DNA from 4 places in the Staphylococcus lutrae genome. Region 2 is predicted to be linked to each of the others. Evidence: riboswitches for the same ligand, from Rfam matches in the RefSeq annotation. Region 2 holds a riboswitch; each other region holds the start of a gene.
The links. A riboswitch is a leader RNA that binds a small molecule or an ion and turns the genes downstream of it on or off. The one in region 2 is predicted to bind S-adenosylmethionine.
Positions count from the first base shown of each region.

Region 1: it holds a riboswitch for S-adenosylmethionine, as region 2 does, so the genes downstream of both, metK (methionine adenosyltransferase) here and metX (homoserine O-acetyltransferase MetX) in region 2, are expected to answer to the same signal.
Region 3: it holds a riboswitch for S-adenosylmethionine, as region 2 does, so the genes downstream of both, B5P37_RS08490 (methionine ABC transporter ATP-binding protein) here and metX (homoserine O-acetyltransferase MetX) in region 2, are expected to answer to the same signal.
Region 4: it holds a riboswitch for S-adenosylmethionine, as region 2 does, so the genes downstream of both, B5P37_RS02685 (M20 family metallopeptidase) here and metX (homoserine O-acetyltransferase MetX) in region 2, are expected to answer to the same signal.

Region 1 covers NZ_CP020773.1:247,564-255,718, forward strand. Annotated here, with positions in the region: gene crcB (fluoride efflux transporter CrcB) at 1-81, shown strand, start outside; gene B5P37_RS01185 (fluoride efflux transporter FluC) at 78-425, shown strand; gene B5P37_RS01190 (aldo/keto reductase) at 567-1,403, opposite strand; gene B5P37_RS01195 (NERD domain-containing protein) at 1,637-2,548, opposite strand; gene metK (methionine adenosyltransferase) at 2,637-3,836, opposite strand; SAM riboswitch class I at 3,942-4,053, opposite strand; gene pckA (phosphoenolpyruvate carboxykinase (ATP)) at 4,305-5,891, shown strand; gene B5P37_RS01210 (alpha/beta hydrolase family protein) at 6,048-6,797, opposite strand; gene ytkD (RNA deprotection pyrophosphohydrolase) at 6,802-7,278, opposite strand; gene yidD (membrane protein insertion efficiency factor YidD) at 7,325-7,600, shown strand; gene menC (o-succinylbenzoate synthase) at 7,546-8,155, opposite strand, start outside.
Region 2 covers NZ_CP020773.1:1,286,575-1,294,729, forward strand. Annotated here, with positions in the region: gene B5P37_RS05880 (adenylosuccinate synthase) at 1-324, opposite strand, end outside; gene dnaB (replicative DNA helicase) at 622-2,019, opposite strand; gene rplI (50S ribosomal protein L9) at 2,214-2,660, opposite strand; gene B5P37_RS05895 (DHH family phosphoesterase) at 2,657-4,624, opposite strand; gene B5P37_RS05900 (DUF2232 domain-containing protein) at 4,629-5,540, opposite strand; partial or broken gene metX (homoserine O-acetyltransferase MetX) at 5,761-6,725, opposite strand; SAM riboswitch class I at 6,808-6,911, opposite strand; gene B5P37_RS05910 (AzlD domain-containing protein) at 6,974-7,303, opposite strand; gene B5P37_RS05915 (AzlC family ABC transporter permease) at 7,300-7,992, opposite strand.
Region 3 covers NZ_CP020773.1:1,821,312-1,829,466, forward strand. Annotated here, with positions in the region: gene B5P37_RS08435 (serine hydrolase domain-containing protein) at 1-305, shown strand, start outside; gene B5P37_RS08440 (GNAT family N-acetyltransferase) at 523-1,023, opposite strand; gene B5P37_RS08445 (Ohr family peroxiredoxin) at 1,315-1,734, opposite strand; gene B5P37_RS08450 (D-2-hydroxyacid dehydrogenase) at 1,879-2,883, shown strand; gene aroD (type I 3-dehydroquinate dehydratase) at 2,904-3,629, shown strand; gene B5P37_RS08460 (nitroreductase family protein) at 3,683-4,228, shown strand; gene B5P37_RS08465 (thioredoxin family protein) at 4,596-4,916, opposite strand; gene B5P37_RS08470 (arsenate reductase family protein) at 5,197-5,553, shown strand; gene gcvH (glycine cleavage system protein GcvH) at 5,633-6,013, shown strand; gene B5P37_RS08480 (toprim domain-containing protein) at 6,092-6,487, shown strand; gene B5P37_RS08485 (thioredoxin family protein) at 6,450-6,761, shown strand; SAM riboswitch class I at 6,807-6,915, shown strand; gene B5P37_RS08490 (methionine ABC transporter ATP-binding protein) at 7,005-8,033, shown strand; gene B5P37_RS08495 (methionine ABC transporter permease) at 8,026-8,155, shown strand, end outside.
Region 4 covers NZ_CP020773.1:527,775-535,929, forward strand. Annotated here, with positions in the region: gene B5P37_RS02660 (GNAT family N-acetyltransferase) at 1-632, opposite strand, end outside; gene B5P37_RS02665 (BCCT family transporter) at 807-2,399, shown strand; gene coaW (type II pantothenate kinase) at 2,568-3,368, shown strand; gene B5P37_RS02675 (DUF2750 domain-containing protein) at 3,466-4,137, opposite strand; partial or broken gene ldmS (L-aspartate--L-methionine ligase LdmS) at 4,256-5,445, opposite strand; gene B5P37_RS02685 (M20 family metallopeptidase) at 5,449-6,630, opposite strand; SAM riboswitch class I at 6,727-6,833, opposite strand; gene B5P37_RS02690 (S-ribosylhomocysteine lyase) at 7,119-7,601, shown strand; gene B5P37_RS02695 (pyrimidine-nucleoside phosphorylase) at 7,720-8,155, opposite strand, start outside.

The DNA.
Region 1 (8,155 bases), 1.0 Mb from region 2:
CTCTTATATAGTTTACTGAGCTACATAGGCGGTCTATTTTGTTGTTATCTCGGGATGAAAATGGGAGGGACTTCAAAATGATTATTTTAATGATTGCACTTGGTGGCGGTTTAGGGGCTGTTTCGCGGGCTGTCATCACGACACTCACACAAAAATCAACACGATTTCAATTGCCCATTGCAACACTGATTGTCAATTGGATAGGCGCCTTCAGCATTGGCTTGCTAGATCATCTTACACCCCTTCCACTCGACTTGAGATTAGGACTGATTACTGGATTACTTGGAGGTTTAACGACCTTCTCAACATTGACACTTGAACTTTTAAATATGTTGAGAAACCAGCAATGGTTATCATTTATAACGTATAGTGTTTTACAATATCCTGGCTGTTTATTTTTGTGTATGATTGGTACACAACTTTAAGACAATCGAAAAAGGGACGACAGTAGCTTATTCAACCCGTTACTGTCGTCCCTTGTTATATTAGACTTTCTATAATACAGTTCCGCTTATATGACGACGATGAATGGCGTCATGCTGCACAGCAAAGCATTGTGCGTGTCATTAATGACCGTTATATTGAAGTGGATCTGGTCCAATGCGGCGGTCCTCATTCAATTGATCTAACAATTGCATCTGTGCATCGGATAATTCAAAATCAAAAACAGCTAAATTGTCTTCAATTCGACTCGATGTTACAGACTTAGGAATCGTTACAACATCATGTTGAATATTCCAACGTATGATGACTTGTGCCGGTGATTTTCCAACCTCAGAAGCCACTTGTTTCACCGTTTCATCTTCTAAGATTTGTGCGTTCATTAAAGGAGACCATGATTCCATTTGTATATGTTGTACTTTTAAATATTGACGTAAACGCGCCTGTGTTAAATACGGGTGGAATTCAACTTGATTAATCACTGGCTTAATGCGTGTTTGGGCTAACAATGCCTCTAAATGTTCAATATTAAAATTACTTACGCCAATATTCTTCACTTTTTGATCATGGTATAAATCTTCCATTCCTCTCCAAGTATCAATCATGACTGCTTCATCCAAACCCGGCCAATGAACTAAATATAAATCTAAATAATCAAGACCTAAACGATCTAAAGATGCTTGATATGCCTTAGCCACATTCTCACGGCCATAGTCATCAAGCCAAAGCTTTGAAGTAATGAAAAGATCTTCCCTTGACAAACCAAACGCCTCAATTGCTTCACGAATACCTTCCCCAACTTTTTCTTCGTTTTGGTATATCATTGCTGTATCAATACTTCGGTAGCCACTTTTAATGGCATGCTTTACAGCTTCCTTCGCTTGATCATTATTCTCAACTCTGAATACACCTAAACCCACTTGTGGCATCGTATTTCCATTATAAAAAGTTACATTATTCATCTCATATCTCTCCTTTTCATCTAACTTTATCCTATCTGAAAACCCCGCTTTAGTGCAATGAATTGAAACTGGAAACCTTCAATATTCAACGCGTGTATGCCATCTATATCAAATCTATGAACACCTATGACAAGCGATAGGTAGATGTAATCATCATATTCTCATTACAGCACGTATCAAAAAAAGGGAACGATATTCAAATGATATCGTCCCCCACACGTTGTGATTCATGATTAATTAAATGATTCAATTTCGTCCATGATATTTTGTAAATCATTGACATCATATTGAATGCGCCCATGAAAGACAAACTTATTGAAGAAATCATTTAACTGCAACGGACCAACCAAAACTTTAGTCGCACCTTGTGATGCATAATTTGAAATGGTGATCGCTTCTTCATGACGTGGATTAAAGTATAAAATGGCAGTTGGTGTATATTTCAAATCTAGTTCGCGTTGTAACTTCACTGCTAATGATTCAATATGTGACAATCGTTCAGTATAATCCACAATTGATAACGCATTTTCAGTTTCACGATTTTGATCTAAAACAATGGTTTGCGGTGTTTGTGGATTTAAATTTAATGTTTTAAACACTTGTTCCATCATAGGATTTTTAGAAAACTGTTGCTGACTAATTCCTTGATATACATGCCCTTTTAACAGCTCTGAGTCAATGAGGTATAGACCTGTACGCGTCAAAACAAGATGGCTTACCCGTGTAATATGCTCTAAATCATTTGTCGGCAAAAAGATATTCGCCATAATGTGCATATCTTCTGGTCGAATTCTCTTTTCTTTCACTAAACGTTCCCGAATGCCGAGTAAGCGCATGTCCGTCACGTATTCACTATGATTTTTTGAAAAAAGTTTTAAAGCATCAATTTCTCTGTTTTTCGACGACATCATTGTTTCATATTCTTCTTTATGTCGTGCTTCTGCTTTTTTCTTGTCAATACGGACTTTTTCAAGTTCTTCCTGGTGTTCGTGCGTTAACTTATCTTGCTTCTCTTGATAGCGATGCGCATATGTTTCTTTAGTTTTCTTTTTGCTTTTCAATGCCACTAAGAACAAAATAAAGAATAATGCTGCAACAACAATCGCAGCGATTAGGCCGATTTCCATTGGACCAAATTGTATCATGAGCAATACCTTCCTTTTATAACTTTTCTACAGTTATTTCTATTATATTAAATAACTATAAAATTAGCGATACTAATCAACAAGAAATTTATTTCAGAGCATTTACAGCATCTTTTAATAATTGAACTTTATCCACACGTTCCCAAGGGAGCTGCACGTCTGTACGACCAAAATGACCGTAAGCAGCGGTTTGTTTATAGATTGGTTTTTGTAAATCTAACATTTGAATAATGCCAGCTGGACGTAAATCAAAGTTTTTACTCACGGCTTCAATCAAAAGTTCCTCTTTGACCTTCCCAGTGCCAAAAGTATCAATGGCAATCGATACCGGTTGCGCTACCCCAATTGCATAGGCCAGTTGCACTTCACACTTGTCAGCAAGATCTGCAGCAACAATATTTTTGGCAACATAACGCGCCGCATATGCAGCCGAACGGTCAACTTTTGTAGGATCTTTACCAGAAAATGCACCGCCACCATGACGTGCATATCCCCCGTACGTATCAACAATGATTTTACGGCCTGTTAAGCCGGCATCTCCTTGTGGTCCACCAATTACGAAACGTCCTGTTGGATTAATGAAAAATTTTGTATCTTCATCTAAAAGCTTTTCATCAACCGTTGGGTAAATAACATGGGCTTTAATATCATTTTGAATTTTCTCAAGTTCAACTTCTTCATGATGTTGAGAAGAAATAACAATCGTATCGATTCGCTTAGGTTGATCGTTTTCATCATATTCCACAGTTACTTGTACTTTCCCATCCGGTCTTAAATAATCTAAAGTGCCATTTTTACGCACTTCAGATAAACGTTTAGATAATTTATGTGATAAATCAATTGGTAATGGCATGAGTGCCTCTGTTTCATTTGTCGCAAATCCAAACATTAATCCTTGATCGCCTGCACCTGTGTTGAGTACCTCTTCATTTGAATCATCGCGGTATTCTAGCGCACGATCTACCCCTTGTGCGATATCTGGTGATTGTTCATCAATAGCAGTTAATACTGACATCGTCTTATAATCGTAACCATACTTCGCTCGTGTGTAACCAATTTCTTTGACTGTTTCTCTTACGACTTTCGGGATATCAACATATGTAGAAGTTGAAATCTCACCTGCAATTAATGCCATTCCAGTCGTCACTGTTGTTTCACAAGCGACACGTGCATCTGGGTCTCCTTTTAAGATTTCATCTAAAATTGCATCAGAAATTTGGTCAGCAATTTTGTCTGGGTGACCCTCAGTAACTGATTCTGAAGTGAATAAACGTCTGTTATAAGTCATCATATACTCCTTTTTATCAAATATTACGAACATTCTCTCTCTGAGCTCAATAAAAAAGAGCCTTTCGACACTATTAAATAGAGTGAAGGCTCTAACGTCCATTCGCTCTTATCGTTCAGACCATAGAAATGTCTGCAAACGGTTTGGCACCTTTCTTCGTTAAAAGAGGTTGCTGGGTTTCATTGGGTCCATGTCCCTCCACCACTCAGGATAAGAGAATCCGTTGTTTTCATATTACATAAATTTGATTACGATGTCAATTTCATCAATGCATCCTAGAATTCATTGCGTTCCTTGCTGTACGAAATGTTTCAGTTGGAAGTGCCCACTACTATAGTGAAAAATTACTTTACTTTCTTTATTTTATCTTTATTTTTTCTAAATTCGGTATGGATTATTTAGCGAATATGTTATACTTTTTAAATGTAAAGGCTTACATTTTCAATATTAATTTGGAGGGATGATACCATGTCATTCGACAAAGAAGCAATTGGCACATTAATTGATAAACCGAGTTCACATTTTCAACTGACTACGACAGAGCTCTACAATAAAATTCTGAAAAGAAACGAAGCTGTGTTAACAGAGTCAGGTGCAATCAATGCCAACACAGGAGAATATACGGGACGCTCCCCTAAAGATAAATTTATTGTTGATAATCCACAAGTTAAAGATGATATTGATTGGGGGAGCGTTAATCAACCTATCTCAGAAGAAAAATTTTTAAAGCTGTATGATAAAGTCATGGATTATTTAAATCAAAAAGATGAATTATTTGTCTTTAGCGGCTATGCAGGAAGTGACAAACAATCACAACTTAAACTATCCGTCATCAATGAATATGCATGGCATAATTTATTTGTTCAAAATTTATTTATCAAACCCAGTTCAAAGGAAGAAGCGTCTAAAATTAAAGCAGATTTCACCCTCATCTCTGCACCGCGCTTTAAAGCAGATCCTGAAATCGATGGGACACGTTCGGAAACATTTGTTATTATTTCATTCAAACACAAAGTTGTCCTTATCGGAGGCACAGAATATGCTGGAGAAATGAAAAAGTCCATTTTCTCTGTGATGAACTACTTACTACCACAAAGAAACATTTTAAGTATGCACTGCTCTGCTAACGTTGGTGATAAGGGGGATGTTGCACTCTTCTTCGGTTTATCAGGAACAGGTAAAACAACACTTTCTGCTGATCCGGATCGCAAACTGATTGGTGATGATGAACATGGTTGGAATGACAACGGTGTCTTTAACATTGAAGGCGGTTGTTACGCAAAGGCCATTCACCTATCTGCTGATAAGGAACCTCAGATTTACAAAGCCATTCGATATGGAACAGTATTAGAAAATGTCGTTGTTAATCCACAGGGCGATATCGATTTTGACGACAATCGTTATACTGAAAACACACGTGCGGCCTACCCTATCGATCATATTGATAATATCGTATTGCCTTCCAAAGCATCACATCCGAATACGATTATTTTTCTTACAGCAGATGCTTTTGGTGTCCTACCTCCAATTGCTAAATTAAATAAAGACCAAGCAATGTATCACTTCTTAAGTGGCTTCACCTCTAAATTAGCAGGGACGGAACGTGGCGTAACAGAACCTCAGCCTTCATTTTCGACTTGTTTCGGCGCGCCGTTTCTCCCATTAAGAGCTGAAGTGTATGCCAAATTATTAGGCCATTTAATCGATGAACATGAAGTAGATGTCTATCTTGTAAATACCGGCTGGACTGGCGGTCAATATGGAACCGGTAACCGTATAAAGTTAAAATATACTCGTAAAATGGTTAACGCCGCTATAAACGGCACATTAAAATCAGTAACTTTCGAAAAAGATCACATCTTTGGTCTATCGATACCTACAGAAATTGAAGGCGTACCGACAACCATTTTACAACCTAAAAATGCATGGTCTGATAAAACAGCCTATGATCAACAAGCACAAAGTTTAGTCGATCGCTTTAAAGAAAACTTCAAAAAATTTGGCACAGAAGCACAGCACCTTGAATCCACTGGTGGCTTCAAAAGTCAAAATTAGACGACAATCAAATGAACGGGATGAAAATCTATTTTAATTTAGATTTTCACCCCGTTCTCTTCTATATATCACTGATTAATTAGCTTTCATTCGACTCGCTATTGCGCCTTTAGCAAATTAAAAACATCTCAGTCTGAATGCATTTGATTTGCTCAATCATCCTTTATTTGCTTCAACTTGCGCTATCCAGTGTTGGATATAATCCAATACTTGTCGTAATGCATCTGGACGCGGGACGTGTCCTTCATCCATTTGATAAAATGTATCGTAACGTGCACCAACACGTTGCAGGTGCTCCTCCAAGTAATAAGCTTGATGAATGCCCACCTGTCGATCCTTTCCACCATGAATAATCAAAATTGGAGGCGCATCAGAGTGAATCGTTTTTAACGCATTTCTGGATTCATAAGCTTCAACTTCTTTTTTGGGGTGGCCGATCATTCGACGTAACATTCCACGTAAATCCACGCGTTCTTCATACATCAAATGTATATCTGACACACCACCCCAAATGATATAGCTGTCCGCCATAACCGTTTGAAAAGTCAACAATCCTTGAATGCCTCCGCGTGAAAATCCGATCAAATGTAATGGAATATGCGCATACTGTGCTTTCAACATTTCCGCAGCAACAATCACATCCTCAAGATCATCACCTGCAAATGCATCATGACCGTCACTCCCATTATTCCCACGATAATACGGTGCAAATACAAGAGTATGCGGTGATATAAATTGGAGTAGTCGTGCAAATCGAACGCGACCCACCTGTCCCTTTCCACCCCGTAAATACATAATCACTCGTTTCACTGGTGCTTCAGGGAGAATACACAGGCCTTTGACATGTAGCGCATGCACTTGATAAGTCCATTCTTCAACACGAAATCCCTTCAAAAAAGCTGGCATTCTTTTACTCTTGATAAAAGCCAAGTTCCTTCACCCTTTCTACACACCGTAAAATGGCTGGATCTTTTAACAAGAAGCTCTTATCTTCTTCCCTCACTGATTTTAAAGAATCGGTTAACACCGGACCCGCAGTCTCAAAATAATGCGCATGTGTTTCTATATCTTTGACCATCACGGCATAGACATCTTTTTTAAAATGCTTTTGATCGCTCTGAACTTCATATTGCGCAATATAATATATATGTTCAGCAATTGCGCCGGTTTCTTCATAAAGTTCCCTCTTTACTGCCGCTTGACTTGTCTCCCCTTGTTCACGCTTACCACCTGGAAATTCTATTCCCCGCTCTTGATGAAACGTAAGTACCCATTGCTGTTGGAAAATAGGCAATGCGAGAACATGTCCTCCATCTTTTATATCAGCATCATTTTTAAAAGCTAATGTCACGAGTTGCTGATTATCATCCGTATACCTCACACCCATACGCCCTTTCTGTGTTACAATATGATTTATTAAAGGAGGATTCATAATGAAAATCATTTTAATATACCTCGTTCGTTTTTATCAGCGTTGTATCTCACCTTTAACGCCGCCCTCATGTCGTTTTTATCCAACATGTTCTAATTATACATTAGAAGCAATCCAAGTTCACGGTGCGATAAAAGGAAGCTGGTTGGGGCTGAAACGCATTTTAAAGTGTCACCCCTTCCATAAAGGCGGATTTGACCCTGTTCCCTTAAAAAAATCATCTCATTCTGATTCTTCATGCAACAACGACCGATGTACAACGGGCGGCTCAAAATAGAGCTGTCCGTGCTTTAAACGCCCAGAGTTTTCACATATATCTCGGTCAAAATAATAACCTTCCGGCGATACATCGCCGGCATAATCTCCCCATTGACTCAACCATGCTGTAAAATAACGACTTAATCCACATTCATACATACCACCGATAACAATTTTTACATGCTCTTTTTGCAATCGCTGCATTATCTCTAGCGTACGATCAATCCCTCCGAGACGAAAAGGTTTTAAAACAACGACTTGTACATGTTGATGTTCTATATCATATAAAATTCGCTCGATACACGTCGCATGTTCATCAATCGCAATCATTGGGAGTTCATCAAAAGGCAACGTGGCATCTAACACCTCAAATGGTTCCTCTATATATGCAAGATATGATTTCAAAGCCTTTAAATCATGCATATGTGCTGCCGTCAACGATTGATTCGCATCGATAGAAATCGGAATGTCTGGATACATCGTTGCAATCAGCTTAACTTGTTCGACGATTCGATCTGACCATTTCATTTTAATTCGACCCGCATGATCAAAACGCATCATACGTTGTGAGAAA
Region 2 (8,155 bases):
ATAAGGTAGGATGACGTGTGCGCGGTTTGAGATGCGTAAATTATCTGTTGTAATACCTCGTTCATTTAAACCATCTAATTCTTTTAATAAAGCGACTGGATCTACAACAACACCATTACCAATCACAGCGAGTTTATCCTTATAGAAAATACCAGATGGCACTAAATGTAATTTATATGTTTCTCCATCGAATTTTATCGTATGGCCTGCATTATTACCACCTGAAAAACGTGTGATCACATCTGCTTGTTCCGCTAAAAAGTCTGTAATTTTACCTTTACCTTCGTCTCCCCATTGTGTCCCAACTACTACGATTGATGACATAAGAGCACCTCCAAGTTTTCTCGATTAACCAAACTGTATTTTACCAGTATCACACTATGAATGCAAATCAAAAAACGAACATTAAAAAATCAAACCGGACGCCACTTTATATCTATCATAAAAATAGCGCGGGCCTTAGAACCGCGTGTTTTACATAGTCTTTATTATGGTTTGTGTCATATTAAAAATCCTAACTTACAGCAATTTCAAAAAGTCAATACAGACTAAAAACCGTACATTAAAACATCGAAAGTTTAAAACGTACGGTTTCTGAGTGATTATTTTTATTTTTTCTTGTTATCCCATATCGGCATGTGCATAGTCAATATCTGTAAATTTATTATATTGCTTCATAAAATGCAGTTTAACTGTACCTGTGGGACCGTTCCTTTGCTTAGCAATAATGATTTCAATCTCACCGTTCTCATCATTTTTTTGTGGTTCAAATCCATGATCATCATCGTCATCTTGCTCACCGCGATTGTAGTAGTCATCACGATATAAAAATGCCACGATATCAGCATCTTGCTCAATCGAACCGGATTCACGAATATCACTCATCATCGGACGCTTATCTTGACGTTGTTCCACACCACGTGAAAGCTGACTCAATGCGATGACTGGGCACTCTAGTTCACGTGCAATGGCCTTTAGCGTACGCGAAATTTCTGATACTTCTTGTTGACGATTATCAGAAGCGCGCGAACCACTTCCTTGAATGAGCTGTAAATAGTCTATCACAATCATATCGAGGCCATGCTCTTGCTTTAATCGGCGACATTTAGAACGAATATCCGTGATTCGGATGCCCGGAGTATCGTCAATAAAAATTTTCGTTCGTGACAATTTCCCTACTGCTACCGTAAAGCGATTCCAATCCTCTTCTGTCATTGTCCCCGTACGTAATCGATTCGAATCGACATTTCCTGAACTACAAATCATACGCGTGGCTAACTGATCTGCGCCCATTTCCAGTGAAAAGATGCCTACTGTATAATGATCTTCATGTGTCGCGACTTTTTGAGCAATATTTAGTGCGAAGGCAGTCTTACCTACTGAAGGACGGGCAGCTAAAATGATTAAATCATTACGATTAAAACCCGCTGTCATCTGATCCAAATCACGATACCCTGTCGGAATCCCAGGAGTTTGACCGCTATTTTGATCAAGTTTTTCCGCATTATCATAAACTTGTCCTAATACGTCTCGAATATCTTTAAATCCATCGCTCGCACGTGCCGAAGAGAGTTCTAGAATGCGACGTTCTGCGTCACTGAGTACCGTGTCTAAATCCAGTTCATCATTGTATCCATCGTTAGCAATTTGGTCTGCAGTATGAATCAATTTGCGCTTTACCGCATTTTTGAAAACGACGTCCGTATAGTACTGAATGTTTCGCGTCGTTGGAACATTGGACGTAATCTCAGCAAGATATTGCGGTCCTCCTATTTCATTGACCACACCGTCTTGTGTCAGTCGATCCAAGACCGTCACAATATCAATGTCTTTCCCATCTTCATTCAGGTCCATCATCGCACGGAATATATGTTGATGCGCGCCACGATAAAAAGATTCAGGCAATAAAATCTCTTGTGTGGATGACATCAATTCTGGGTCTAAAAATATAGCCCCAAGTACAGATTGTTCCGCTTCATGACTGTGTGGCATTCGATTATGATCAAACATTTCATCCATGCCAATGACCTCCTCAATTTTATTCCATATACTTAACATATTCTATAATAATCTAGACGGTTTCACAATAACTGACCTCAACTGTCCATCTCAGCAATCACTGATTCGGACTGACACGATGCCATCCATCCATGACTTATGCCATCCATACAAAAGAGCCGGTGACACCAACCGCACCAGCTCTTAACAAACACTTATTGCTCTACCGTATGTACACGAATCGTTCCTTCAACATCTTTGTGCAGCTTAACAGGGACATTCGTATAACCTAACGCATGAATACCATGAGGTAAATCCATCTTACGCTTATCGAGTTTAATATCATGTTGTGACTTTAACGCCTCAACGATTTGTTTCGTACTAATAGAGCCGAATAATTTTCCGCCCTCACCTGATTTTGCCTTTACGACAACTTCTAGTTCGGCCAATCGCGCTTTCAACGCTTTTGCTTCTTCAAGCACTTGTTGTTTATCCTTTTCAATGCGCTTGTTTTTTTGCTCCAACTGTTTCAAATTACCAGGTGTTGCTTCCACAGCATAACCATTTTTAATTAAAAAGTTATTCGCATAGCCCACAGGGACCTCTTTCACTTCACCTTGTTTTCCTTTACCTTTCACATCTTGTGTAAAAATTACTTTCATGATTCGTCACTCCTATCCAATTGTTCCTCAATCGCTTGTTGCAATTTTTCGATGGCTTCTTCAACAGTGACCCCTTCAATTTGCGTTGCAGCATTTGTCAGGTGACCGCCACCGCCCAATGCTTCCATCGTTAATTGTACATTAAATTCACCAAGAGAGCGTGCTGACATCCCAATCAGATTCTCTTCACGCCGTGCCACAACATAAGCGGCTTCCACACCATCTAAACTTAACAATTCGTCAGCGGCTTGTGCAACCGTCACAGGATGATAAATTTTTTCATCTGCCCCGTGTGCAATCGCAATGCCATTATTTTGTAATTTAACTGTACGAATCAATTCCGAACGATTAATATACGTCTCAATGTCATCCTTTAAGAAATGTTGTGTCAATATCGTATCCGCACCGTGTGCACGTAAATAACTAGCCGCATCAAAAGTTCTTGATCCCGTACGCAACGTAAAGTTTCGTGTATCGACAATAATCCCTGCATACATCACTGTCGATTCTAAACGCGTTAAACGTTGTTCCGTTGGTTGATACTCGAGTAACTCAGTGACCAACTCGGCAGTGGAACTTGCATACGGTTCCATGTATACGAGTAACGGGTTTGAAATAAAGCTATCACCACGGCGATGATGGTCAATCACAACTTTACGATTCGCTTTGTTTAAAATGTTCTCGTCAATGACCATCTCAGGTTTATGTGTGTCGACAACGACAAGTGTTGTCCGTGAAGTCATCATATTCCACGCATCATCTGAAGTCACAAAGCGTTCTTTCAACTCAGGCTTCTCATCAATTTCGTCCATGACACGCCGTAACGTTGGATCAATATCTGACTCATTCAACACAATATACGCTTCTAAGTTGTTCATCATGGCAAAGCGTGTGACACCAATCGCAGCACCGATTGCATCTAAATCTGGACGTTTATGTCCCATCACAATCACTTTGTCGCCTTCTAACAAAATGTCTTTTAATGCGTGGGAGATGACACGCGCTCTCACTCGTGTACGTTTTTCCATTGGATCCGTTTTACCGCCATAGAAACGCACATTACCATTCATGTTTTTTATCGCCACTTGGTCACCGCCGCGACCGAGTGCAAGGTCTAGTCCTGATTGGGAAAGTTCACCTAAATCAATTAAGTTCTCTGAGCCTTCACCTATACCAATACTTAATGTTAGCTGCGCGCGGTAACCGACACTTTTTTCACGAAGCTGACTCAGAATATCAAACTTGGTTGACTCTAACTCACGTAAAATGCGACGATTTAAATATGCGATGAACTGATCTGAACTGTAACGTTTGAAGAACACATGATGCGTTTGTGCCCAACGACTAATCACACGGGTCACCATCGAGTTGATTTCTGAACGTTGGGTATCATTCATATTTTGCGTGATTTCATCATAGTTATCTAAAAACAATGTTGCAATAATCGGTTGTTGGTCATCATATGCTTCTTGAATCGCTGCTTCTTCTGTAATATCCAAGAAATACAGCATCTGCTCTTGTTCTGAATAGCGTACGCGATAAGCATAGGTCCCATCTTCAATTTCTATTTCTCTCGCTTTTTCGAGTTGTTTTAAAATATTGGGGTACACTTCGTTGATTGGATCTGATATCACATTTCTCTCAATCCGTTCTGACATAAAAGGATTAACCCACTCGATTTGATCATTATCATCTAAAACAATCAAACCTAATGGCATCGTCTTCACTGCGCGGTCGCTACCAATCGATATTTTACCGCTCAAACCATCTAAATAATGGTCTAAATGATGATACAATCGTCTAAATATAAAAATACTGATAATGAGCATGACAAACAACAAAATAGCAGCTAAAAAGGCAAGCCATTGGTTAAAGAAAAATAATACACCTACAATGATTATTGCTGTAACGGTCATCACTAAAAAAGGGACAACGAGCGATTTCTTCATTGAATGACGATTCATCTTGTCACCTCTTATCATTTTTAATCATACGTTTTAAATTCAATCCGAGATCAAGTAAACCAATTAAACGTGTCATGGGGTAGAATATAATTCCTACAATGACGAGCAATACTTTTAGTGCGTTCGGCATACGTTTCACTGTGGAAAAATAATGAATGAAACTAAGCCCCTGCACAATCAACAAAAATCCTAAAACGAGTTGAAAGTTAATGCCAATACTATTCGGTGTCGTTGCAGGAGGTGTCGTAATGGTTGTCAATAATGCCAATGCATACATAATAAAAATGGAACGCTTCATTTGCCATGAATAGAGTGGACGAAAGACTGGCGTTGCCACCTTGAACTTGCGCAATATTGGAAAAATCACTGTTAACGCCACGATGAGATAAATAGCAATGGCAATGACGATCATCCCTGGCATTTGTATAGCAAGTTGCTGAATAGAATGATTTAAAATGTCTTGTGCCTGTTGATCTAAATTTTGTAAAGTTGCCGCTTGCTCCACTATTGAGCGGTACGGTTGTAACAAGGCATCTGCATATGGGAGCTTTTTCATACTCTGTAGTATCATCATCACACTCAAAATCAGTATACTCGCCGTCAGTGTACTTACATATATAATGCGTTCTTTAGACGCACGTTGCTGCAACAATTGAGCAATGACCATACTCAACATTAAAGTAATGATTAGTAATGACATGACCCATACATTGCCTGTTAGCGTCGAAAGTACAATCGTTATGAACGCAACAAGCCCAAATGAATGTTGAGATCGGTACCATAATACGATGCCGGGTATGAATGCAAAACACGCTAAAATCAAAGCCAACCACGGCATGAGATGTATCACTAAAATCATCACGAGTAAAGCCACCGTGCTGATGAGTGTTGCTTTAAGATCAATTTTCGAAAACAAAGAAGCCACTTCCAAACTTTTTTAATCTATAGTCTTTATTTTACAAGTTTTGTAATATGAATACAATTTGCACTATTTTATTTTCCGCATCTTACCACTCAATTACAAAGCTTTGTGTTGTTTGAACAAACTTAGAAAAGCTATATTCTAGCTATTATCCCTAAAATATAGCTTTTTGTCTAGTATTCTGAGCGAACATATTTAACATAAAAGTAGGGTATTACCGTCTAAACTTGGAAACTTTTAAAAAATGATATAAGTAGGGGGCCCAATCATTAAAATTCAAGAGAAAACCATCATGTCCTACGTTATCAGGAACAAAAAAGTGGCGATGAAATTTAAAATATGCGCCTAATGCTTCAACTTGATCATTAGGATACAACAAATCATCTGTAAACCCAAATGTCAGTACTTTCGTCTCTAATTGTTGGAATACTGCTTCAACATCATCACGACCTTGATGTATATCATGACTGTCTAACACACCAAGAAGTGTGAGATAACATTGTAAATCAAACTGCTCCTTAAATTTATTTCCCTGATACTTTTGATACGATACGACTTCATCTGGGGTAAAGCGGGCATCATAGCTTTTAGAAGAACGATAGGTTAAAAATCCAAGTTGTCTAGCGATACTCAGCCCTTCCTTACCCCCTAAGTAAATCGCTTGACGTGCAATCTCATTAAAAGCTCGACTATATGAAGAGGTTTTTTCTGTGGCTGCAAGTATAATCGCTTTTTTAACATTAAATTTTTGATTGTATAGAAGTTCCATGACTTGCATCCCCCTAAAGAGCCACCAATGAGTACATCAATCTGCTGATAGCCCAATGCAGCGATACCCATCTCAAGTGCACGGACAATATCGCGCAAGGTCAATTTTTGTGGAAAATTAGGATCGGTTAAACGGGAACTTGAACCAAATGGACTACCAATCACATTAAATGTAAGAAATTGATAATCATGTACAGGTACATACCCTCCATCAATAATCTCACGCCACCAACCTGGCTTTTCTTCTGTACCATACGTTAAGTGGTTGCCTGTTAGCGCATGGCAAACAACAGCAAGGGGTTGACCAGAATAGCCTACATATTCATAGCGTAATTTTAAATTTTCAATCGACTCACCCGACGCTGTCATAAATGGGCCCAATTCCAAAGTATCTACTCGATAATTCATCATTTAAGACTGCCCTCCCTCTAAAAATAAAAAAGTCATATTACCTTTATACGGCAATACAACTCAGTAAATCAGTTAACGAATGAACTTATCATCCACGTGTGTGGTTGGTTGTAGCACCGTACTTAGATGTTTAAGTGGTTGCTGAAGTGTCACAGGGCCAAATCCCTCAACTTCTCTCAATAAGTTTTTTATGATATCTAGTTTGAATTTCATCATACCTTATATAGGTCATATATGCAAATGATTAATTAGAATAATCCGATAATTCTCAAAAATGCAACACTCACCATTCCAATAATGACGGTAACAGTTAAACTTTTTGTCCACAATGCAAAAAGTATTGTAGGAATCAGTGCCCATATAAAAATCCAATTCAACGTATACCCCATGACGCCCTGTTGCTGCTGAATCAAACCGTCCACGACTAATGCAGTAAATAGCGTAATAGGAATAAACGTGAGCCATTTTAATACTTTTTCAGACAGCTCAACTTTAGAAATCATCACAAATGGCGCAATACGTATGAGCAATGTAACTAAACCTGATAAGACAATCGTCCAAAATAAATATAATGTCATCGATCAATCACCATCCCTATCGTGGCACTACATGTAGATGCAAGCAAAATCGCCAAATAAGAAGGCATAAAGAGACTTAATAACAACATCATGACAATGACGATACCGACTAAAAAAAGATAAACGCGTAGTTTCGTTTTTGTTATCCCTTCAAATTGTGAAATCGCTAAAAAGATAAACATTGCCGTAATCGCATAATCGAGCCCAAAAGTTTCAGGATGTTTGAAAAAATCTCCAAGCAATGCACCTAACACCGTAACAAGCGCCCAAAATAAATAAGCCAATACATTTAAACCATACATCCATTGATGCGTAATAGAGAAACCTTTCGTATAAGGGGTAATCGCAACCGCAAACGTTTCATCGGTCACTAAACTCCCCACGCCTATTCTATGTAAAATAGAGTGCTGTTTAAATTGTGGCGCTAAGGTCATACTCAATAAAAACATGCGACTGTTGACAATCGCCGTCGTCAAAACGATAATCCATATCGGTGTCTGTACCGCAACCAATGTGATAATAATAAATTGAGCAGCCCCTGCATAGACGAATAATGAAAACAACAGAATTTCTAAAATACTAAAACCTGAAGCAACACTCACAATACCAAACGAAAAGCCTACCCCTGCATAACCTAATAATGTTGGAATGCAATCTTGTATCCCTTGTTTAAACGTTGTATAACGCAAAAGACTCACCCCTTAAAAATTAGTATTTATTATATTATAGGATATCACACTATGCCAAGAGGTTAGTCTAACCTCAATCATACCGAAGTCTAACCGGAAGTGTAAAAACATTGTCATACCCGCAAAGATACGTTTTTAGAAAATTAAGAAAAAACAATGTCGC
Region 3 (8,155 bases), 530 kb from region 2:
CGAATCAGATGTTTCCTCAAGATGTGACGCACCCGTATTTACACGAACTGATGACCAAACGTTATCCTGAAAAATATCGTTATGGTTTTTATGTATACAATGACAAAAACCGAATCAATGGTATTTTTTTCGGTCATATTTTCACAACGTATTTCAATGACCAGTATATTGTCGTATTGGCCACGAATGATGACCAACCGAATCCGAACAACAATGAAGCGAAGATTAAGCATATTTATTACAATATTTTAAATCAACGCGCGATCATTAATCAACCTGGTGTGACGGTTGGCCCGGAAAATTAAATGAGTCATATTAATTAACAGGCATGGTGAATGTGATGGCAATAGATTCATTGTGCCTGTTTTGATATATGTGACATGTTCAGATTAAGGGCGCACAATAATACGGATGGCATGTTTTAATGGATTTTAAAGAAGGAGAAATGTTGTTAGCAAGAAGATTCAGAAATCAAATATTGTGATATCAATGGGTGTCACATTAGGGCATAAGAAGAATCATCTACGTATAGTAAATGAACCAGTGATCTTCAATGTAGCGATCATCGATTTTACGTGCGTGTGCTTCAATTGCTAAAAATTCAAATCCGAGTTGATTAAAAAAATTTTTTGCGGCAATATTGTTAGACGCGACAGATAATACGATATGTTCGATTCCCTTGTCTCTCGCAAATGAAATGAGCGTCTCTACGAGTTGTTGTGCGATGTCTTCATGTCGATATGGTGGAGCGACATAGAGGGATTTGAGTAATGCTTTATGTCGTTTGGTTATCTCTAAATTGAAGTTTAATTGTATGAAGCCAATTAAAGCGTCATGGTGAAAAGCACCTAAAATGACGACTTGGTTTTGTGAGTCAGGATGGAGTAACTGATCACTATTCTCCAATGTATGTGTTGGAAGGGCATAAACCTTGTCGAAATAAGGGGAGGTTTTTTCCTCATGTGCCGTGCTGATCAACTGTTTGAATTGATTTGAATCCTCATGTGTTAAAACTTTTATCATATTACAACCTCCTGCGCGCCATCATGTTCATTCCTAATGATAATCAAAAATTTTTGAAAATTCAATAATGTTTATGGATTTTAAATATAAATTGTTTTATCAAATTAAAATCTGACTATAATTAATTGATATTGATTAAATAGAAATGATGATTTTACAAATGTAAAGCAGGATAGAAAAAGTGTATTTAATCTGTCATATCGAATCATAAATCACACCTTTCAAAGTGAGCGTGAACGCAACACAATGAAAGGTGTGGTTTGTAATCGTAAAATCGTATGAGAATATCGCTTATTCTACGACGCGAACTGCCATATTAAACGCAATGTTTCCACGTGTTGCTTTTGAGTATGGACAAAATTCGTGTGTTTCTTTTAAGCATTGTTCTGCGTCTTCTTGAGACATGTTTTTAACTGTTGCTTGAATGTCCACACCTAACATAGGGCTTTCTGAATCGGGGTCATCCATTAATTGTACAGTTAAAGCAACAACGGGTTCTGCTTGACGGAAACCGTTACGTTTTAAAATCATATCGAATGCACCATTAAAACAAGAAGCATAACCTGCAGCAAATAATTGTTCAGGGTTTGTTTCGCCTTCTTTGGCATGATCGGGTGGTGCCAAGTTTAATTTTAAAGTTTGGTCCTCTGTTTCAACTTGGCCTTTGCGTCCACCTGTGTTCGTTGCAGTGGTTTGATAAATGACAGTCATTCGAAATGCCTCCTTTGGTTTCTGTTTGTCTCATATTGTTTACCCATAGACTCAGATTTTAATCATCATGTCTTTTCAAATGAACGAGAATGATCTATAGTTGATTTATTCAGAATATACTGATATTTAAAGGAGGAACGAATTATGAAAAAAATTAAAGTATTTGATGTGAGAGAAGATGAACGCCTTGCATTAGAACAATGGGCACTCGCACACCAAGGTGAAGTGGAAATCGAATGCATAGAAGGTGCTTTAGACGAACAACAAATTGCACAATTTACGGATGTAGACGGGATTACGATTTCTCAAACGACTACATTTAATAGCCAATTTTATGCCCTATTGGCTGACAAGGGGATTTTTCACATTGCCCAACGTTCTGCGGGCTACGATCAATTCGATTTAGCGGCGGCGAATCTTGAAAATGTTAAAATCAGTAATGTTCCGAGCTATTCACCGCAATCGATTGCAGAGTTTGCAGTGACACGTACATTAGAATTGGTACGTCATACAGCACAAATCGATCGTAATATGGCACAGCATGATTTTACGTGGAATCTCAATTTACAAGGGCGAACGATTGAGTCACTTACAATTGGTGTGCTCGGTACAGGGAGAATTGGGCGTAGAGCGGCAAAAATTTTTAAAGGATTTGGAGCGAAAGTGTTAGCTTATGATATCGCACCTGATGAGCAACTCAAAGACATTTTGACTTATGTAGATAGCTTGGAAGCGTTGATTCAACAAGTGGACGTGCTCACGCTTCATATTCCGGGTTCTAAAGAAAATTATCATGTTGTTAATGAGTCGGTTTTAAAACAAGCGAAACCAGGATTATTGTTGATCAATGCTGCAAGAGGCAGTGTGCTAGATACACAGGCACTCATCCGTGGCTTGAACGAAGGGCGTATCGCTGGAGCGGCCATTGATACGTATGAAAATGAAGGGGCATACTTCCGTCATGATTGGGGACACCGTCAATTAGAAGATGACACGTTACAATTATTATTAGAACATGACCATGTATTGCTTTCGCCACATGTTGCATTTTATACTGATGAAGCTGTGAAAAATTTAGTGGATATTCCATTAGATGATGTTTTATCATTTATTCATACACGACAAGCTGAAAATATTGTGAATCCATAAAAAGAAAAGGGGAAACATCAGTGAAAACAAAAATCGTTGCCAGTTTAATGCCAACGCATTCATCTTTGACAGAAAGTGAGTTGCAGCATGTGACACGGTACGTGGATGATTTTGATATTTTAGAATTACGTATTGATGCGTTAACTCACTGCGAGATTGCTACGGTTCGACAAATCGTTCAGCAGTTAATCGAATGTTCAACCGCGTTTGAATTGCTTGTGACCTACCGGACATCGGATCAAGGTGGACAAGGGCGGTTATCTCAAGATGATTATTTACAGTTATTGCGTGATTTAGCCACACTGGAACATATTGATATGATTGATATTGAATGGGCGCAATATCAAGACAATAGACGTCAAATCGTTGAAGCGATTCATCAAGGTGGAAAGATTTCGATTGCTTCGTATCATAATTTTAATGAAACACCTCAAATTGAAGTGCTCAAAAAAACTTACTACCATATGGCGCAATTAGGTGCGAATCATTTGAAAATTGCAGTGATGCCGCATTCGCAACAAGATGTATTAACATTGTTACAAGCGTTAACCGAAGCGAGCGAGGCTTTGCCGCAATGGGTGACAGGGATAGCGATGGGGCAACTCGGACGCATTTCGAGAACGGCACAGAATGCATTTGGGGGCGCTTTGTCTTATGGCGCGTTGTTCGACAATGTTGCACCAGGACAACTGCACGTGCATACGCTGGCAGAAGTGTTACCGCTATACAGTATATTTGAAAGTTAGACCTCTGTTGTATATAATTGATAATGGTTATCAATAAAAAGGGGTCGATAGAGATGGAACTTCGAGAAGCGATTCAATCACGAAGAAGTATAAAGAAGTTCGATAGAGAGATGTATATCGATGAAGAAGCAGTAAAAACAGCTATTTTTGAAGCGGCGGACGCACCGAACCATGGGATGAGAGAACCGTGGCGTGTGGTTTATGTGCCCAAACGTAAGCTCGGTGATATGAGCCGAGAAATTTCTCGATATGCATTTCCTAGAGATCATGAAAAACAACAAAATCATTATGAAGCTGTGACGCATCTAGGTGGATTTTTAGCGATTGTTATGAAATGTGATGCGCGGCAACGAGAAGATAATGAAAATTATTTAGCAGTAGGTGCGTTCGCGCAGAATTTATTATTATTGTTGTATGAAAAAGGGATTGGAACTTGTTGGAAAACGCCCGATTATATATTTAACCCTAAAGTGCGTACAGCATTCGGGGTCGGGCCAGATGAAAAACTTGTAGGATTTATTTATCTTACCGACCTCATAGATGAGGAAAACTACAAGAAAGTTCCACGTAAAAATAGAGGTTTAATTTCAGAGTTTTAAAGTAAACGACGCAGATCTAAGAGGTGAATAACATGAGGGAGCGTGTCTCCACGAATTTGCGAGGGATTTTTCCGAGAGCGGTGTCTTAGAGCGCGTTGAGATGATGCTGAGGGAAGTCGCGTATACATGAATACGCTTTAAACATAAGATACTTCGTAGACGCACGAAAAACAAAATTTTGGCAGAAGCGATGAGACTCTGTGCTAACATAAAGTTACATCTATAAAAAAGAACCGAGAGAATCTCTCGGTTCTTTTTTATAGAAACAGGAAGGACAATGTAGTGCGATTTAATGTCATCAGCAATAAGACTTTAACGCACCAGGCATGAAGTGCTATCCTGTTCGCTAATTGTAGGGTGTTAAAAGTTAGCCTAAACTTTCAGCGAGGTACTGTTCCACTTGTTCAGGTGATTTTGCATTTGCAGAGTGAAGATGATGACGTTTTTCACCATTTTGGAAAATTAAAAGGCTTGGAATACCCATCACTTCATATTGTACAGCCGCTTCTTCCAATTCATCACGATTCACTGAATACCATGTATATTGGTTATATTTTTCAATAATGGGGTCAATCCACATATCCATTGCTCTACAATCTGGACACCAACCCGCTTCAAATTTAATGATAACGGGTTCGTTGCTTTGAATGACTTGATTGAATGTCTCCATTTCAGTAATACTTTGCATGTTAGACCTCTCCTTATAAATCAATTAAGTAACGATATTATATCGGATTTTGGCTAAGAAGTCACTTTACATTGATTTTCAAATGCTGTGCAAATGAAAGGTGAAATAGATTGTTTTCTTTTTCTTAAAGCGTTACTATTACATTGTGAATATATCTTTGCATTATATAAATAGTGCAGTGTTAATAATTATATATCTCATAATTTGATTTTCTAACAAGTAGATATAAACAATCATAATTCAAGATATTTAAAATGTATTTTAACGAGGAGGTTTATGAATGATTAAATTTTATCAATATCCTAACTGTACAACATGTAAAAAAGCGGCAAAGTTTTTGTCGGAGCATGGTGTGAGTTACGAACCTATAGACATTACACAACATACACCAACGAAAGAAGAATTCCGCGAGATTATTGAAAAATCAGGTGTCGATATTAAGAAATTTTTTAATACACACGGCGCAAAGTATAGAGAACTGAATCTGAAAACGCAATTGGACACGATGCCAGATGAAGAAAAATTAGAATTGCTTGCTTCTGATGGTATGTTGGTGAAAAGACCCCTTGCGATATCTGGTGATGTCGTGACATTAGGATTTAAAGAAGACGTTTATCGTGAGACTTGGTTATCATAAAATAGTTGATAGAATAAGCGCAATGTGTCATGATTGAAATGTAAACGTACACGTACATACAAAATAGGAGGGGATTCAAGTGGCAGTGCCAAGTGAATTAAAATATTCCAAAGAACATGAATGGGTAAAAGTTGAAGGAAATACTGCGATTATTGGTATCACTGATTTTGCACAAAGTGAGTTAGGGGATATCGTTTTCGTTGAACTTCCGGAAGTGAATGACAACGTATCTGAAGGGGAAACTTTTGGTAGTGTAGAATCTGTTAAAACCGTTTCTGAATTGTATTCTCCAGTTTCAGGTCAAGTCGTTGAAGTGAACGAAGATTTAGAAGATACACCTGAAGCAGTCAACGAATCACCCTATGAAAATGCATGGATGATTAAAGTTGAATTGAATGATTCAAGCGAGCTAGATGCATTAATGGATGCAGCAAGCTATGAAAAAATGATTGGTGAATAATCGCATCATGAGAACTCCTCGGTAATGTCATTATCTAGGAGTTTTTTATATACAAATATTTTTTAGAAGGTGAAGCACATGACGATGATCCATAAGGTGATAGTGGTTGAAGGGAAATCTGATAAAAAACGTCTTCAAGAAGTGTTGCTAGAACCTGTAGAAATCATTTGTACACATGGAACAATGGGAATCGAAAAGCTAGACAATATGATTGAATATTTGTATGATAAACAAGTCTATATATTAGTTGATGCAGACGCAGAAGGTAGACGGATTCGCAAGTGGTTTTCCACGTATTTGAGTGAGCGGATAGATATCGTTATCGACACGACTTATAGTGAAGTCGCACGCTGTCCACGTGATTATCTCGCTAAACGTTTACAAAATTTTGGTTTTAAAGTAAAGCAAGACTTTTTTGTTAAAGGGAAGTATTCTTATGCCGAATGTTTCAAAACAATCAAACAATATATCTGAACATTTCGATAAAAGTGCCCATCTTATTTTTGGATATACGCCGATGTGTGGGACATGTAAGGTGGCGGAACGAATGTTAGATATTGTGAATGAAATGGTGTCATGGCCTCTGGTGAAAGTGGATTTGAATTATTACCCGGAGTGGAGTCAAACACATGAAATCCAATCCGTTCCTGTACTACTCATCATGCGATATGATCAAGAAGTTGAACGGATTTATGCGTTTCATTCTGTTACTGATTTATTAGAAAAAATAAAAAAACCATTGACGTAAGTTGCGGACAATGATATTATAGTAAACAATTAAATAATCAGAAAACTCTTATCCAGAGTGGTGGAGGGATGTGCCCTACGAAGCCCGGCAACCGTCTATATTATAGAAATGGTGCCAATTCACAAAAAGTATTGACGACTTTTGAAGATGAGAGAAAAGCGACTCGTGTTATTGCTTTCTCTTTTTTCTTTAAAAGAGAAAGCATTTTTTTAATTTATAAAGGAAAGACTGAGGAGGCGTAGAATGATTACACTTAAAAATATAGTGAAGAAGTACGAGAGTAAATCAAAATCTGTAACTGCTGTAAATAATGTAAATCTCGAAATCGATAGAGGTAAAATTTATGGGATTATCGGATTTTCAGGAGCAGGTAAAAGTACTTTGATTCGATTATTTAATTATTTAGAGAAACCCACGTCAGGTGAAGTCATCATCGGCGGCGATCATATCGGGCAATTAAGTCCATCTGAGTTACGACGAAAGCGTCAAAAAGTGAGTATGATTTTCCAACATTTTAACTTATTGTGGTCTAGAACGGTGTTGGATAATATCATTTTTCCACTCGAAATTGCGGGTGTTCCTAAAGGTGAAGCGAAAGAACATGCGATGGAACTCGTCTCTCGTGTAGGGTTACAGGGGCGTGAGCACGCATATCCATCAGAGTTATCAGGCGGACAAAAGCAGCGTGTCGGTATTGCGCGTGCTTTAGCAAACAATCCAGAAGTATTGTTGTGTGACGAAGCGACAAGTGCGCTAGATCCACAAACAACAGATGAAATACTAGACTTATTACTTCAATTGAAAAAAGAGAATAATTTAACGATTATTATGATCACACATGAAATGCATGTCATTCGACGCATTTGTGACGATGTTGCTGTGATGGAAAACGGTAAAGTCATTGAGGAAGGAAAAGTGTCAGACATTTTTGAGAATCCACAGCATGAGGTGACACGTCGATTTGTTCGAGAAGACTTGAAACCGAGTGATCAAGGCGAAGATTTAACGCACACCTTTGATTTAAAAGCTGATGAAGTGTTGGCGCGACTGACTTTTTCGGGTGAAAATACAACACAGCCGGTCGTGTCATATTTGACAGAAACGCATCACCTTCAATTGAATATTTTAGAAGGAAACATTAAACATTCTAAAACGGGGGCTATCGGTTATTTGCTCGTGCATATTAAAGATTTTTCAAAGATACACTTTGAAGAAATTAAAGCAGCGTTAGATGCACAAAATGTAGACATTGAGGTGATCAAACATGGGTAAGAGTATGAGCGATATTTTACACGAAATGATAACCATGCCGAATGTAAAATGGCCTGCCGTATGGGAAGCGACATACGAAACATTGTATATGACGATCATTTCGACGGCGTTTTCATTTGTAC
Region 4 (8,155 bases), 760 kb from region 2:
AGACGTGTATTAAAGGCCTCAATTGCGATAAACCCGACTTTCTGATTATCTAACATGAAATTCACAATTTCAATCCCATCAGATGCATCTACTTCATTTCGCACTAACTTTAACGAGGAGACATATTTATGATCTAAATCCAAATAATAAAGTCGTTCTTTCCCAATAGGTCCTTCCTCTTTCGTCGCTGTATGCATAAACCCAGCCCGTTCATAAACATTCCAAGCTGCTTCATTTTCAGCATCTACCACTAAATACAAATGATTAAAGTCAGGGAAAAGCATTTGAACGTATTCTGGCAATGACATCATAATTTTTGTGCCATACCCCTTCCCTTGAAACGCTTCATTAATGGACAGCGAGCGAATATAAATCACTTCATGTGGTGTGTCGTATCCTTCGTGTTGATAATGTTGATGTAGCACAAAAAAGCCAATCACCGCACCCTTGTCATTTAAAACGATATTGGCTTCTCGATTATCATCGTTTAATGCATCATCCAAAACCGCTTTGGGTAAAGAAGAATACACTTGCTGTCTTTCACTTAACTCAAATTGGTATAGTGCATCACGGTATTGCGGATCATAGCATTGTATAGTAATATCATCAAAGCGTTTACTTTTTTTAGTCATTGTTTTCCCCATCCCTTTTACTTTTCATTCCTAAGTATAATGTTGACAAAAATAATGGGGTTTAAACATTCTTTTAACAGGTTGGATTCAACTTGTTAAAGCCACATCACGAATCAACATCAGAGCATCATCTTTGAAAAGCATTCCATTCACTGTACCAAGAAAGGGGTATTTATGAAGAACCACAATCAATCAAAGAAGAAGCATAGCATGATCGTTTATCTCGTGTCATTTAGTATTATTTTAGTTCTCACTTTACTCGCTGCTATTTTCCCTAAAACGTTCGGGACTTATGCACAAAATACATATGATGCTTTAGCCCTCAATTTCGGTTGGCTCTTTTTAATCATTGTCTTCGTTTTAGACATTTTCTTGATTTTCTTAGCCATCTCAAGATATGGCCGTTTTAAATTAGGCGGTGATGATGAAGCACCTGAATTTTCATTTATATCTTGGATCGGGATGTTATTTTCTGCAGGTTTAGGTGTCGGCATCGTATTTTGGGGTGTCGCTGAACCGCTGACACATTATTTACATTCTCCTTTTCCTAAGCAGATTAACGGTCAAACTGTCGAATCTGCAAGGTTAGCAATGGGCTACACATTCTTTCATTGGGGGATTTCGCAATGGTCTATTTTTGCAATGAGTGGATTAATCGTTGCATATTTCCAATTTCGTAAGGAACGGGATGGCCTGATTTCAACAGCGATGGAGCCTGTATTTGGTGAAACGTATCGACGACCATTTCGTAACATTATTGATATTTTAGCGATTATCGCAACAGTGATGGGAATTGCCACTTCTATTGGCTTAGGCATTTTGCAAATCGCTGGTGGCCTTAATCACGTCTTTCATGTGCCTAATACATCCATAACGCTAATCGTCATCACACTACTGATGACAACGATTTTCCTTGGTTCAGCATTAACGGGTATCAATCGAGGCGTTAAATGGTTAAGTCAATTAAACATTATTATCGGCGCATTACTATTGATCTTTATATACATTTTTGGTGACTTGCGTTTTATTGTCGAAACGTTTACAGTATCCATCGGCGATTACCTGACGCATTTTGTTCAATATAGTTTGCGTATGGATCCGTATACAGGGGATAATTCTTGGATTCAGCAATGGACTGTGTTTTATTGGGCTTGGGTCATTTCTTGGTCTCCTTTCATTGGTGGTTTTGTCGCACGTGTTTCACGCGGACGAACAATACGTGAGTTTATTGTTGGTGTGCTTATTATTCCACCGTTTATTTCCTTTCTCTGGATTTCTGGGTTCGGTGGGACAGCCATCAATTGGGCATTGCACCATAACGATGGCATTGAAAAAATCGTCGACCAAGACTATACCGTTGCACTTTTTGAGTTGTTAAGTAAGTTTCCGCTCAATGAATTGACCAGTGCGTTGGCGATTATTTTGATTTTTACATTTATTGTCACGAGTGCAGATTCCACGACGCATATTGTATCAGGAATGGCGACCGGGGGCGTCCAAAATCCTAAGCGTAAACACAAAATGGTATGGGGCATTCTGATTGGGGCTATTTCCGTTTCACTCACTGTTGCTGGTGGTCTCACGAGTTTACAAACTGCTTCAGTTGTGACAGGACTCCCCTTCTCCATTATTTTATTGTTGATGATTTTCTCATTGATGAATGCATTGAGACGTGAACCGACGAAACATTTTAAAATGACACATATAGAGGATGAGAAGGACTTTTCAAGAACGATAGAAGAACGGGAAAGAGATAATGAGATGTAACATTTAATCACGTCAAAATGGGGCCCTAGATACATGCCTCATTTTGACGATGTTCACTTTCAAAAATATCGTACAACACAATTTGATGTTCACTTAAAATTTAGTCTTGTAATTTTGTCATTATCCTATAGTATATATGGGTGATAAACATTTTTTGAGGTGACGTATATGCGTATAGGTATAGATGCTGGTGGAACGTTAATTAAAATCGTTATTGAGGGCAACGGCAAACGAACATTTAAAACATATCCAACGACAGAGATACAAATTGTTGCGGATTGGCTTAATCAGCTTCCATGTAAAGCGATTCATGTCACAGGTGGCAATGCAAAAGTGTTAAGTGCGTTACTCCAGTGCACACCTAAAAATTACATTGAATTTGATGCAGCGGCAAAAGGGGTTCAAATTTTATTAAAAGAGCAAAACATACAAATTCAACGTTATATTTTCACAAATGTCGGGACAGGAACGTCACTTCATTTATCTGATTCGTCCGGTCAAAAACGGGTCGGCGGAATTGGAACGGGTGGCGGGATGATTCAAGGGCTAGGTTATTTACTGACTGGAATATCCCATTATGCGACCTTAACAAAACTCGCATTAGAAGGCAACCGTGATATCATTGACTTAAAAGTTAAACATATTTATAAAAATGATACGCCCCCTATTTCAGGCGAATTAACGGCTGCGAATTTTGGACATGTCTTACTCAATATGGATCAGACATTTACTGATGCGGATAAAATTGCTTCAGTAATTGGCGTTGTGGGTGAAAGTGTGACAACGGTAGCAATTCATGTTGCCAGAGAGCATCAAGTGGAAGATGTTGTTTATATCGGCTCTTCTTTCCATGAAAATCCGTTGTTGCAAAAAGTGGTTACGGATTATACTGTTTTGAGAGGATTCAAACCACATTATTTGCATAATGGTGCATTTTCAGGCGCTTTAGGTACATTATATTTATCATAATATCTCCAATGTGTGTCAATAGAACATGTCATCAGCAGCACAATCTAAAAAGATGAATGTCCGTCGAGTACGCTCGATAACATTCATCTTTTTCATTTTAAAATGTAAGTTCGTTTGCCAACTTTTGAGCTGACACGATTGTGCCGACTACACCTGGCTTAATATCAATCGCAACATAACGATTGTCATCTCGCAATTCATCTAACCATTCCGAGAATACTTCACCTTCCACATCAATCAACTCAAAACTTTCAAAATCTGCTTCAGCTACTTTTTTCGCACGTTGACTCAAGCTCCACACTGGCATGAAATACGATTGATCAAAATGGTCATTCTCGTCATAAACAAGCATAAACTGCTTTTCACCTTTTTGACTTAAACCGTACACCATATCTGTTTTGGCAACATCTTGTACGAATTCACGAATACGAATATTATCCAAATCCGTCATTAAGTCATTAATGGCCTCAACGATTTTAATTTCGTGCCCTTCCACATGATCCGTCACGTTCACGAGTGCTTCATCCTCTTCGTCAAACATTTCATCTAATTCATAAGTAGCGAAGCGGTCGATATCCATCTCTTTAATTTTATCGTAAGCGATGTTTAGATTTTCTAGGTATGCTTTTGCTAATGATTCACGTGTCCAAAAACAGAATAACAATTTGCCATTGTGTTGATGCTTAATCATCTTTTTATCTTTCACAGCAATAAAAAATTGTTCGTTTATTAATATATCTTTATAAAAACGTTCATTCTTATATGACATGACTCCGCTCCTTTACAGATCAAAATCCAATGACAAATATAAACAAAATCGCTCTATTCGTCAAATTTCGTCCGTCTCATTCTCTTTTAACTCTACTATATCAGTAAACATCTTTACGTTAAAGCCCCGCTTTTTCTATAAATTCTTGCTCATAAGCCTCGATCTCAGCTAAACTTTCGGCATGCCAAATACAACCAAATCTCGAATTTACAGCTTTGTCTGTATACCAATCCCCATCATAATAAGATAATGGATACAAAACACCCCGTGTGACAAACTCACAAATAGTATCAAAAAAACGTGCATTATCCCCATTGGCAAAGTAGCTATAAAACTTATGATGCTGACTGACTAATTCATTGCGTAACAACAACATACTTGTCGAACCATTCTGTCTGAAGTTTAAATCAATCGCAAAAATATCACCTTGCGCATCAACGAGTAAGTCAAAACCAGCAATTCCAAAAAAGCCTTGTTGCACTGCTTTTTCCATAATTTCATATCCTGCTTGTATGACACTTTCAGGGACATGCGTCGCATTGATATTACCATTGTAAAACCCATATTCATCCGTCAGTTGTTTGGCTGCACCTAAATATACAATGCCCGCTTCAGGGTGCAAGGCATATTGAACACAATAATTTTCCACTGCTTCAATGCATTGTTCGATGATCAATGTTTTTGTCTCAGCTTCAGCCTGCTCTATACGCCTTACAGCTTTTGCTAAATCTTCATTGTTATAACAAATCATTACCCCATAACCCCCGCAGTCGGTAAATCATCTCCGGGTTTAATCACTAAAGGACAGCTCCAATGTTTGAGTGCCGCTTTAAAATCATCGAATGTAACCACTTCTCTTTTCGGCAAATATTTGCCAGATGTCCATTGGGGAATCAATGATTTATTGTTTAAATCTTTAAATAGTTGTTGATTCATCGCATAATGAGACGGATCCACTACCGTATCATCATGTACATATTGAAAATAAATCACGCGGTTTTGATTTTCAGTCAATGTTTTTAACTGTGCTTCATACGTCTCTTGATCACGAAATGGAATGATTTGTTCTGGCAATGTTTTACCAATCAATTGAAAGAGTTGTACAAGTTTATCTGTAAAACTCGCTTCATGGACTATTACTGGTAAATTCGCAATTAATAATTCCCTACCTGTTAAAAAGTTAGATTGGTGTTCATCAGGGGCTAACCATGGATTCGACACGTAAGAAGGTCTTGATGAATATACGACATTGGTATCATAAATCTCCCCCATTGTAATATGCTGTAAATCTTTTTCATAATTTTTCATCGTTTATGACTCCCTTTTATTTTGATGTTGCCGTTGAATCGTTTGTAACAACGCATCATCTTGTATCAATCTCGCTCCCATCAGTGCAATCGTTTTTGCGCCTATAATCAATGCTTGATCCCCCATCGGACTTACTGCTGCTTCACGAAAACGATGTGTATGACCCACTAAGCTTTTAGGTCCTATTTTAATATGCGGATGAATCGTTGGGACAACATGACTCACATTGCCTGTGTCCGTTGAACCGTAACCGAAATCATCATGACTCACTTCCTCCCCAAGTAAAGTCGCATATTGCTCAAATAAGTCATCTAACGCATCAGATTGAATAAATTCATTAACGCCATTTTGAATTGGCCCAAATTCAAATTCACAACCCGTTTGTATGGCAGCGCCCTTTGCAATATCATGTACTCTTGCCGTCAATACATCTAAATCTTTGCGCGTCGTTGCACGTGTATAAAATCGTGCGTGCGTAAAATCTGGTATAATATTCGCCGCTTGTCCACCTTCTAAAATGACGCCATGGACGCGTTCCGTTTTTTTAATATGTTGACGGAGCTGTGCCACGCCATTGAAATAGCTTAACATCGCATCCAAAGCGTTACGGGCTTCTTCTGCGTTTTCCGAAGCATGTGCACTCTTCCCATAAAATTTAATATCCAGAACATCGACGGCAAGTGTCGGAACTGTACGATATGTTTCATTACCTGGATGTACCATCAGTGCAACATCAATCTGATCAAATAAACCTTCACGAACATATGATGCTTTTGCACTTCCGTTCTCCCCACCTTCTTCAGCGGGACAACCAAACACAATGACCTGTCCCCCAATCTCATCAATAACTTGTTTTAACGCAATGGCCGCTAACACACTCGCTGTTCCGATAATATTATGTCCACATGCATGACCGAGCCCTGGTAATGCATCATATTCGGCAAGATAACTGATTTTAGGACCCGGTGCGCCTGAGTCGTATGTCGCAATAAATCCAGTTGAATGCCCAGCAATGTCTCTCTCTATTTGAAATTGTTGTGCCTTTAAATGTTCGATTAATAATCTCGAAGCGAAAATTTCTTCATTTCCGATCTCTGGCCGATCATGTATTTGATGACTGATATCGATATAGGTCAATCTATGTTGGTCAATATAATCTAAAATCCGCTGCGCTCTCTCCTGCATCAAATCCTCCTCCTTAAAATAAAAAAGTTATCGCATCGTTCTCTCACCAACAAGTACCGTATGACTGATGAACGTATGTGATAACGCCTCTGTTTTCATTTATCTTTCAGTCGTCAAACTGTTGGAATTCGCACCTTTATCGTCAATCCGATGAGGTTGCTGGGTTTCGTTGGGCCAATTCCCTCCACCACTCTCGATAAATTTGATTCAATTGTGTAACCATTTTAACTAATTTTGCGTGTTTTGTCATGTTATTTCAACACTGTTCCAAATCTTCTAACAATTATTGTTTTTATACTGCTTCACTTTCAATTGTATCCTTCTTATTTGTATACTTGTATTTGAAGTTTTTAAAACTTATAAAACCACTCGTATAACTCGGTTTGAAGCCTTTTTTCCTTATCACTCAAGACGTCAACACATCTCAAAATTCTTTTTTCTGCAATTGAATATGTTAAAATGAAGGTAATGATGAAGGAGGGATCACCATGCCAAAAATGAATGTAGAAAGTTTTAATCTCGATCACACTAAAGTCGTTGCACCATTTATTCGGCTTGCTGGCACAATGAAAGGGCTCAATGGAGATGATATTTATAAATATGATATACGGTTTAAACAACCGAACAAAGCGCATATGGAAATGCCCAGTCTCCATTCTTTGGAACATTTAATGGCAGAAAACATTCGCAATCATACAGATAAAGTCGTTGATTTAAGTCCAATGGGGTGTCAGACTGGTTTCTATGTCTCGTTTATTAATCACACAGATTATGATGACGTACTCAATATTATTGAAAAAACGCTCAACGACGTGATTTCAGCTAAAGAAGTCCCTGCATGCAACGAAGTCCAATGTGGTTGGGCCGCTTCTCACTCGTTAGAAGGCGCTCAAGCCATTGCACAATCCTTTTTAGAACAACGCGATCAATGGCACGATGTTTTTGGAACAGGAAACACGGCCACTTCTTAAAAGTTACATTTAAGCAATAATCAAGCGTGAAAAGTGAAACTCACCTAGAGTTGCTCCTTTCACGCTTTGTTCATTCATCTCAAATGAATTAAGATTTTATTGTTATGATTTTCCAGATTTATTCTGTAATCACCTTATGAATCAGCTGCGGTGTTTCTGCATGATCTGAAATCATAATATTATCGTACAATTTTTGTTTCACTTGTTCTACATCTTCACTATTTGCATAAATCGTAAGTAGCGATTCTCCAGCTTCTACTTTGTCGCCAATTTTTTTGTTTAAAACCAATCCAACCGCTAAATCAATCTCATCTTCTTTCGTTTGACGACCCGCACCTAACATCATTGAGGCGATACCAATTTCATTTGCAATCATTTCTGAAACAACCCCACTTTGTTTGGCAGGTAATTCAAATTGATATTGTGCTGTCGGTAATTTTGAAGGATCATCGACCACTGACGCATCGCCACCTTGATTACTTAAAAATGTTTTGAATTTCTCAAGCGCTTGACCATTATCAATCACTTCTTGTAACATTGTGCGCGCTTCGTCT